3 regions of the Desulfitobacterium elongatum genome follow, and region 2 is predicted to be linked to each of the others. Evidence: riboswitches for the same ligand, from Rfam matches in the RefSeq annotation. Region 2 holds a riboswitch; each other region holds the start of a gene.
What was found. A riboswitch is a leader RNA that binds a small molecule or an ion and turns the genes downstream of it on or off. The one in region 2 is predicted to bind glycine.

Region 1: it holds a riboswitch for glycine, as region 2 does, so the genes downstream of both, gcvT (glycine cleavage system aminomethyltransferase GcvT) here and ACZ42W_RS19165 (ACT domain-containing protein) in region 2, are expected to answer to the same signal.
Region 3: it holds a riboswitch for glycine, as region 2 does, so the genes downstream of both, ACZ42W_RS00285 (alanine/glycine:cation symporter family protein) here and ACZ42W_RS19165 (ACT domain-containing protein) in region 2, are expected to answer to the same signal.

Annotation. Positions count from the first base shown of each region.
Region 1 is NZ_AP038772.1:1,189,964-1,193,240, forward strand. Features, by position in the region: partial or broken gene ACZ42W_RS05505 (sugar diacid recognition domain-containing protein) at 59-400, shown strand; gene ACZ42W_RS05510 (methyl-accepting chemotaxis protein) at 488-913, shown strand; glycine riboswitch at 1,045-1,153, shown strand; glycine riboswitch at 1,156-1,230, shown strand; gene gcvT (glycine cleavage system aminomethyltransferase GcvT) at 1,328-2,428, shown strand; gene gcvH (glycine cleavage system protein GcvH) at 2,753-3,139, shown strand; gene gcvPA (aminomethyl-transferring glycine dehydrogenase subunit GcvPA) at 3,141-3,277, shown strand, end outside.
Region 2 is NZ_AP038772.1:4,053,146-4,056,422, reverse strand. Features, by position in the region: gene ACZ42W_RS19175 (undecaprenyl-diphosphate phosphatase) at 1-254, shown strand, start outside; gene ACZ42W_RS19170 (N-acetyltransferase family protein) at 348-821, opposite strand; glycine riboswitch at 998-1,073, shown strand; glycine riboswitch at 1,080-1,171, shown strand; gene ACZ42W_RS19165 (ACT domain-containing protein) at 1,336-1,635, shown strand; gene ACZ42W_RS19160 (DUF711 family protein) at 1,647-3,014, shown strand; gene ACZ42W_RS19155 (cupin domain-containing protein) at 3,207-3,277, shown strand, end outside.
Region 3 is NZ_AP038772.1:48,311-51,587, forward strand. Features, by position in the region: gene ACZ42W_RS00280 (DUF2156 domain-containing protein) at 1-478, shown strand, start outside; gene ACZ42W_RS00285 (alanine/glycine:cation symporter family protein) at 615-1,994, opposite strand; glycine riboswitch at 2,151-2,240, opposite strand; gene ACZ42W_RS00290 (CarD family transcriptional regulator) at 2,523-3,008, opposite strand.

The DNA of each region.
Region 1 (3,277 bases), 1.9 Mb from region 2:
TAGTGTGATACAGAGTGCGACCCTAAAAAAGAGTTGCTGAGGTAGGAGATGAAGGTGCATGAAGCTCACGGAAAATCTTGCTCATCGTATTGTGGATTTAATTTATTCGGAAAGCGGCTTTCACGGCATTGTTTGTGATCCCAGTGGGAAGATCATTGCGGATTCAGCAAAAAAACGGATAGGAATGGTTCATAATGGGGCACTTCGCATCATGACGACTCCGATCCACGAAATCGCAGTGACCAAAGAGGATGAGGAAAATTCTCAAGGGCAGCGTGAAGGGTTTAACATTGCTATTCGACTGGAGGGACAGAAGGTAGGCACCTTTGGAATTGCAGGGCCCTTGAAGATTGTCACACCTGTCGCCAAGGTAGCTGCGGGAATGATCGCTTCCACGATGCGTGACGAAGAATTGAAAGGAACGCTTAGGGAGCAGGTTGAACGTTTAGGACAAGCACTAGAACAGGCCGCCGGTGCCATTCAAGAAATGGCAGCCTCCTCAGAGGAGGTTGCAAGCGTCAGCCAAACCGTAGCCTCTGTGGCACAGGACGCTCAACAACAAGTAAAAGCCACAGGGAATGCCTTAGAATTTATTCGACGCGTTTCCAAACAAACCAATCTCTTGGGATTGAATGCGGCGATTGAGGCAGCCCGAGCTGGAGAGCAAGGAAAAGGATTCTCTGTTGTGGCGGGAGAGGTTCGAAAACTTGCTGACGAGAGTAATCGTTCGGCTAATGAGATTAATGAATTGCTTATACAGTTTCAAGGAACGATGGAGCAGATTACTGAAGGAGTATTTCAGAATAATATCATTACACAGGAACAAGCCCGGGCTACACAGGAGATTACCCGAATGGTCGAAGAGGTTCAACAGGTTGGAAATGAACTGAATGCCCTTGCTCAAAAGCTTTAGCTCGTAGGATGCAGGAGTCTTAGTGGCAGTTAGTCTCGAAAAGAAACTGAAAAATCTTTTTTTACCTAGTAGACGAATAAGCCCCTTGGCGACTATAATAGAGTGGCAAAGGAAAAGTGAATATGTTCCGGATGATTTCAGTAGGAGAGACTCGGCAAAGCCGGGCGCCGTAGGAGAAACTTCCTGATGATCGCTCATTCAGGAGGGGAAGCTCTCAGGCAAAAGTACTGCTGGAAGACGGGACTCTGGAGAGTTTCTCGTAAGGAGAACACCAAAGGGGAGCCGAAAGGCGAATCTCTCAGGTTAAAGGACAGAGTTGCGCGATGCGCGATTTTCTGTCTTTTTTTATTTAACAATTCTTATCATGATTTTCTAAATTTCGTGCATACTCAAACTTTAAGGAGGTGTCTGAAAGTGACAGAACTCAAAAGAACCCCCCTTTATGAAGAACATCAAAAAGCAGGAGCCAAACTTATTGATTTCGGGGGCTGGGAAATGCCGGTCCAATACGCAGGTGTCATCGAAGAACATAATACAGTAAGGACCAAAGCTGGACTTTTCGATGTATCCCACATGGGAGAGGTGGACGTCAAAGGAAAGGACGCCCTTGCATTTGTTCAGTACATAATCACAAATGACGTAACGCGTATCCAGGATGGCCAAATTCTCTATTCTCCGATGTGTTATTCCAATGGGGGAATCGTTGATGACCTACTAGTTTATCGTTATGATGGGGAACATTTTTACATCGTAGTTAATGCCTCCAATGCCGATAAGGACTTCGCTTGGATGCAGGAGAAGGCAGAGGGATTTAATATTCAATTGGAAAACCGTTCAAATCAAGTTGCCCAATTGGCTTTGCAGGGACCCCTCGCAGAGAAAATTCTCCAAAGACTCACTTCTGTAAATTTGGCAGAAATCAAATATTACTGGTTTAAACACGGTGTAGTGGATGGAATCTCTTGTCTTATTTCTCGGACCGGTTATACCGGAGAGGACGGGTTTGAGGTTTATCTTGCTCCCGAAAAAGCGTCCCAGCTCTGGAGAAAAATTCTTGAAGAAGGTTCAGCCGAAGGAATACAGCCGATTGGACTTGGTGCACGGGATACCCTTCGTTTCGAAGCTCGGTTACCCCTTTACGGCAACGAACTTGGCCCAGATATTTCTCCTTTGGAAGCAGGGCTTGGTTTTTTTGTAAAGCTTGAGAAAGAAAGCTTTGTCGGGAAAGACGCGCTACTTGAACAAAAGGAAAAAGGGGTTCCCCGTAAACTTGTCGGGCTGGAAATGATTGAGCGCGGGATTGCTCGTTCCCATTATCCGCTTCAAAAAGCTGGAGAAGAGGTAGGCTTTGTAACCTCAGGTTCCTTCTCCCCAACCTTGGATAAAAATATTGCGCTTGGACTCATTCGTGCAGACTTAGCGCAGCAGGGAGAAACTTTGGAGGTTATCATTCGGGGTAAGGCGGTCAAGGCACAGATAATTCCGTCGTTGTTCTATAAGAGACAGAAAGCGTGATTCTCCAGGATTTCGTTTTCCACCGTTCGCTCCGTAAGCTACGCGGAGCAAACTAATCGCTCAAGTTCTCCGCTCCGACGGGTTCCCGGCCAAATCGGCGTCCATGCCTCGTGGCCGGTTGGAAACGTCGTGTTTCCAACCCGTCTCCGCTGCATACTTTTCGCGAAGTTTGCTTTCCTGCTCGCTTAGAAGCCGCTCTCTTTTGTAAAACGAAATCCTTGGGTATTATTTTAAGGATTTAGGCTTTTATAGACTAAGTTTTTAACGAGAATCAAAATTAAGCTAAGTATCAAGTATCAATAATAAGTTTAGGAGGATGAATTTATGAATCCAGTAGAATTAAAGTACAGCAAATCCCACGAGTGGGCGAAAGTTGAAGGGAATATCGTAACTCTCGGAATCACAGAGCATGCTCAAGAAAGTCTAGGGGATGTTGTTTTCGTAGAACTGCCAGAAAACGGAACGACTGTAGTCGCAGGAAGATCCTATGGGACTGTAGAGTCTGTCAAAGCAGTTTCTGATATTATTTCTGCGGTCAGTGGAAAAGTAGTTGAATATAATCAAGATGCTCTGGATGCGCCGGATCTCTTGAATAGCGCCCCTTATAGTGATGGATGGTTGATTAAGGTAGAAGCCGATGATCTTAAAGACTTAGATGAGTTGCTGACAGCCGCTGAATATGAGGCGTTTCTAGCGGAGGAGGGCCATTAAGATGAATTATGTGCCGAACACGGCGAACCAGCAGGAAAAAATCCTTGCCCGGATCGGAGTAAAATCGATGGAAGAGCTTTTTGCGGATATCCCGGAAAGCGTTCGGCGCCAGGCTCAGTTAAGCATCCGAGGTGGAAT
Region 2 (3,277 bases):
GCGCTGCCTCCGATTTCACCTTTATCATGGCTGTTCCGATAATGTTAGGAGCAAGTGGTTTATCTCTCTTGAAAAATTGGCAATACTTTACGCTTGATGTCTTACCCTTTTTCATCGTTGGTTTTATCAGTGCCTTTGTATTCGCATTACTTTTTATTCGTTTGTTTCTAAATCTTATTAACCGAATCAAGCTTGTGCCGTTTGCGCTTTATCGGATTGTGCTAGCTGCTTTAATCTATGTGATCTATTTATAATTCTATTCTATAGATGTACAACGAGTGGCATATAAAGGTCATAGAAAAAGTCTCATTCTTGCAGTTGCTTCTAGAAGTATATATGTACATTTCTTATTCCAGATTCAGATACATTATTCTGGCCAAATCTTTGAAGTCATTTTTATTATAAAACTCAAGTGCATTCGTATTAAAGGAATACACTTTTACTTCAATCCGATCGATGTTCATGCTTTGAGCCCATTGAATGACGACGTCTAAAAGGGAAGAGCCAATATTTCGGTGCTGGTAATCATGCCTTACTGCAATACTATCGAGCTGAACCCATTCTCTTTTTTTTATGACAGGGAAGTTTGGTGACCTCATGATGAGGCACTCTGCTAGACCAATAATCTGGGAATCCTCTTCGGCAACAAAAAGAGCCTTATCATTACCATGAACTAAATCGGTAATATATTCTTTCGACCGAGAAGGTCCCTCGGGCTGTATAAAGAGTTCTGTGTGATTCGAACGATGCAATCCATCAAGTTCTGAGTATAGTTCAATTATTCCAGCGTAGTCGTCAAGGATTGCTTTTCTTATATTCATCGAAACTCCTCCTCGTACCTAATGTCCTTGCTATTGAATAATCATAAGCTGAAGGCTGGACTTTTTCAATTGAGTCTTTTTCAACTTGCAGCTTTAGTAGATCCCCTCATGAGAAGTTGGGGTTGCAATTCTTTGTAACTGTGTTTATAATACGTTTTAATATTAAATAGGGCTGGATGATGTTTTCAGGAGAGTGGCGGTTACGCCCACCGACGGAGTTATACTCTCAGGTACTTTAAATGAAGTGGAACTGGAAACGGACAGGACTCTGGAGAGTTCCGAAAGGACGCCGAAGGTGCAAAACAGCTATAGCTGTTAAATCTCTCAGGCAAAAGGACAGAGGATATATTTTTGATGAGGATAATTCATGGAATTGTCTTATTTCCTTTTTAAAAATATTCTTTAAAGTACTCTCCAGAGTCAAATCAAAATCTGATTTGGCTCTTTTTTAGTGGGATGAATGGGAATGATAAGGAAGAGACTGCAAAAAGAAGATGGAAAAGAGGTAAGAAAAATGCCATTGGAAACAACACATGAAAAATCAAATCGGGTCATTATTACAATCTTGGGAAAAGACCAAATCGGAATTATTGCTTGGTTAACAGGGCGTTTAGCTGAGAATTCAATTAACGTATTGGACCTTAGTCAGACCATCTTGCAAGGTTTTTTTACCATGATTATGATCGTGGATGTCAGTCAATCCTCTGTAGCCTTAGCTGAGATTACCGAGAAATTGAAGCGCGAAGGAACGGAGCGGGGCTTGAAAGTTAATGTACAGCATGAGGATATTTTTTCGTTCATGCACAGAGTATAGGGAGGCTTATCATGAAAATGCACTTGGCACCTCATGAAATTTTACAGACCCTTGAAATGGTTGAAAATGAGAATCTAGATATTCGTACGATAACCATGGGTATCAGTTTATTGGATTGTGCTGGGGATGACATAAAGCGCGTGGAGCAGAAGGTTTACGATAAAATTACTCGCCAAGCAGAAAATTTGGTGAGTGTTGGTGAAAGCTTGGCTGCACGCTACGGGATTCCAATTGTCAACAAGCGAGTGTCAGTCACTCCAGTGGCCCTGCTGGGATCTAATTTTCATCCAGAGGATATGGTTCGCTTGGCGAGAACTTTGGATCGGGCTGCGAAAACAGTGGGTATTAACTTCTTAGGAGGATTTTCGGCGCTGGTCCAAAAGGGTTTAACCCGCGGAGATGAAGCCTTGATTGAAGCGATTCCCCAGGCCCTTGCGGAGACCGAATACGTGTGTTCTTCAGTGAATATCGGATCGACGAAGGCTGGAATAAATATGGATGCCGTCTTAAAGATGGGACAAGTCGTTCTCGAATGCGCGCACCGCACTGCGGATCAGGACGGGATTGCTGCAGCTAAGCTAGTGGTCTTTTGCAATGCTCCAGAGGATAACCCCTTCATGGCGGGGGCTTTCCACGGTGTGGGAGAACCGGAAGTTGTTATCAACGTAGGAGTAAGTGGTCCTGGTGTTGTAGCACATACTGTAAAAAAACACCCGGATGCGGATTTAGGGGAACTGGCCAATTTGATCAAGCGCACAGCCTTTAAAATTACACGAATGGGTGAGTTGATTGGGCGCGAGGCTTCCAAAGAATTAAAAGTTCCATTTGGAATCGTTGATCTTTCGTTGGCTCCAACGCCGGCTATAGGGGATAGCGTTGCCGAAATCTTAGAGAATATGGGCTTGGAACGCTGTGGTGCTCATGGAACTACTGCTGCTTTAGCATTATTAAATGATGCGGTAAAAAAAGGTGGAGCCATGGCTTCCTCTCATGTGGGAGGTTTGAGCGGGGCTTTCATCCCGGTTTCTGAAGATGCGGGGATGTCCTATGCCGTAGAAACAGGAGCGTTAAGCATAGAGAAGCTTGAGGCAATGACCTGTGTTTGTTCCGTTGGACTAGACATGATTGCAATCCCAGGGGATGTTGAGGCAGAGACGATTGCGGGCATTATTGCTGATGAGGCAGCCATTGGAATGATCAACAAAAAAACGACTGCAGTTCGAGTGATTCCGGCGATAGGGAAAAAGGCTGGAGATCGAGTTGAATTTGGAGGGCTACTTGGTGGAGCACCCGTCATTAAGATTAACCCTTTCTCTTCTCGTCAGTTTATAAGGCGTGGAGGGAGGATTCCCGCTCCCATTACAAGTTTATCAAACTAAGATTTACACGAAAACTACCCCGTATCACTAGGATCAAGTCTGAGTCGAGTGATGCGGGGTAAAGAATTATATGGAGGGTAAGAGTGAGGAGGAAATATTTTCATTTTAAAGTGATTCCAATCACATTATTTTAAATGCTAAAAGGGTTAGAATAAGTCATAAGCTAAAAGATAATTTAAAGGGGGACTTTAAATGGTTAATATCATGAAAAATATTGAATTCTCACAAGCTCTCAATCTTAAAGAACTTATCGAATACAAACA
Region 3 (3,277 bases), 800 kb from region 2:
CTATAGCTACGAAGTAAAGGATATTCACGATCAGGTAGTTATCGATGATTGCTTGGGTTTCGCAAGCCGATGGTATGAGAACCAGAAGGTTAAAAGTAGGCAGCTCCTTTGTGAGCTTGAGGGGATCAGAGACGTCTTAAACCACCTTGAGGACCTCGAAGTTATTGGTATGGCAGTGTATGTCGATGGGAAAATCGCTGGCTTTACTTTTGGAGAGATAGTAAATAGTAAAATGGCGGTCATTCATATCGAAAAAGGGAATACAAAATATAAAGGTATCTACGCCTTTATCAATAAAACCTTCGCAGAAAATTATTTGCACAATGTCATGTATATCAATCGAGAAGAGGATTTGGGAATACTCGGGTTAAGAAAGGCCAAATTGGCCTATGATCCTATAAAACTTGAGAAAAAATTTATTGTTAGCCCCATTTGTTGTGAGACGGGTTATTCGGAGAGAATGATTATCAGGGCTTAAAAGTTGAAAAGAGGGACCTGTTCCCTCTTTTCAACCCGTTTAGACCCTCATGTTCATAGATATTCTAGGAAATGCCAAAGGCAAAATAAAAGCACGACCCGCATAAGGTCGTGCTTCCTATTCTGCATGGTAAATTTTATTTTCCGCTGAGGCGAATAGGCTCGTCTGAGACCTCATCCAAACGCTCTTCCCAGAGATACTTCTTTGTTTCTGATACAATGACTCCGCTTAAGAGGAGTAGCGCTACGAGGTTTGGAACCGCCATCAGGGCATTCATGGCATCAGCCATATCCCATACCAAAGCAAGTTTCATTGTAGAACCCACGAATACAGCGATGACCCAGAGGATGCGGTAAGGCATAATCGCTATTTTCCCAAATAAGTATTCAATCGCTCTCTCACCATAGTAAGACCAGCCCAGGATGGTTGAGAATACGAAGGTTAAAAGCCCTACAGTAAGAACAATCGGACCAACCACAGGAATTTGAGCAAAGGCCATATTGGTCAGTGCAGCACCTTTTAAGCCCTCTGCGGCCGCAGGATTTCTTATGATGCTGCTTACTACGACGATACCGGTCATTGCGCAAACAACTACAGTATCCCAGAAGGTTCCGGTAGAAGAAACCAGAGCCTGCCGAACAGGGTTTCTCGTTTGAGCTGCGGCTGCTACGATGGGGGCTGATCCTAATCCAGACTCGTTGGAGAAGAGGCCACGAGCAATACCGTAGCGTGCAGCCATCATTACGGATGCTCCAATGAAGCCGCCACCAGCTGCACTAGGGGTAAAGGCAGATTTGAAGATTAAAGAAATGGCAGGAGCTACATACGCAGAATTCATAGCTAAAATGACAATACAACCAAGGACATAAAAAATGGCCATGAACGGAACGAGTTTCTCACACACGTTGGCAATGGACTTAACTCCACCAATAATGACGACACCAGTGAGGACTGCCATAATAAGACCGCTGATATAGGGAGAAACGGTAAAAGTATCATAGACCATAGTAGATATCGAATTGGCTTGAACCATGTTACCAATCCCAAAGGCGGCAATCGAAGTGAAGATACAGAATAACACAGCAAGCCATTTCTGACCCAGCCCGTTTTCGAGTGCATACATGGGTCCACCGAGCATTGTCCCATCAGAGGTTTTGACTCGATATTTGACAGACAGTAGGGCCTCAGAGTACTTAGTTGCGATACCAAATACTCCTGTAAGCCAGCACCATAGTACAGCGCCTGGACCGCCCAAGGCAACCGCGGTAGCTACACCGACGATATTACCAGTACCAATGGTTGCAGCCAAAGCTGTGGTAAGGGCACCGAATTGACTTACATCCCCATCAGCAGATGTGTCCTTGGTTACAGAGAGTTTAATTGCCTTGATGATGTATTTTTGGATGAAGCGTGTTCGAAACGTTAAAAATAAGTGCGTACCAAAAAGTAGAATCAGCATTGGGGGGCCCCAGAGGTAATTGTTTAACCAGAGAATAAAATTGTGAAAGCCTTCCATCGTTTTGTCTCCTCCTTTATTTCCTCTAATCTTCTTTGTTGCAGTCTCTTGAGGGACTGCTTTTATTTATAAAAAGAGCCAAATCGTAAAGGATTTGACTCTGTAGTGTAAGTATAAGTCTAAGAAGAGATCGCTTAAAAGCTGTCCCTTAATAAACATTCATACTCTGTCCTTTTGCCTGAGAGATTTACGAAAAAATACATTGCCCCTTCGGCGCCCGATTTGGGTCTCTCCAGAGTTCTGTCAATCTACGGTCTTACTTAAATTCAAGTGCCTGAAAGTTTAACTTCTTCGGCGAGCCATAAGCCACTCTCCCGTAGATATCATCCAGTAATTATTCAGTTTTTTAGTTAATTATTTAATATTATAGTTTCGCTTACCCTTTTATTCAAGGGAATTCTTGGGAAGCTGGCTATGAATTATGTATACTTTCAAAAAGAGTCTTCGAATTCCAGAAAGAGAGAACTAGAGCCGTCCCTTTGTTACACAAAAAGAGACCAATCAATTCACATTGAGTTGGTCTCTAACTTAGATATTGATGACTTTATCCAACATATCTATAGCTTGCTCCTTTGGAACTTCTTTGACTTGGATAAATTCGCTGGTCAAAATTCGGAGGGCGTTTTCCAACATCGTTTTATCTTCAGAACCTAGCTTCTTAATTTTACTTTTCCGCATTAAATCACGGATGATCTCAGTTCCTTTGTAAATATCGCCTGACTTTATCTTGTTTTTATTCATATCTCGACGATATCTCTGGTTATCATCACTTAAGGGGTCGGTTTCCCCATTATACAAGTCGTCGAGTACATTTTGTAGAACATCGGGTTTGACGACCTGTCGAATGCCTAAATCATTTGCCTTTTCAATAGGGATCATTATTTTCATTCTGATGTGAGGGATATTTAGGAAATAGTAAATTCGGTTTTTTCCTAGGACTTCCTTTTCTTCGATGGCTTCAATTACGCCTGCACCATACATAGGATAAAGAACCTTATCGCCAACTTGAAACAATAAACCCACCTCCTATGTGACTCGTTGATTACATCTAAGTATATCATGCTTTGACATTCAATGCAAAATAATTATTTTACCATATTGTAAATTAAAATGTCAATACCGTTTTTTCGAAAATAATGATAAAAAGACTGGATTTTCCAAAAATATATGGTCTTACCCTAGAGATTTACTGTTTAGACAAATTCATCTCGAAAGAGAGGACCCTTGAGAGTAAAGGATTTACATATCTAGGAAAATAATCTATAATAAAACCTAGATGGACT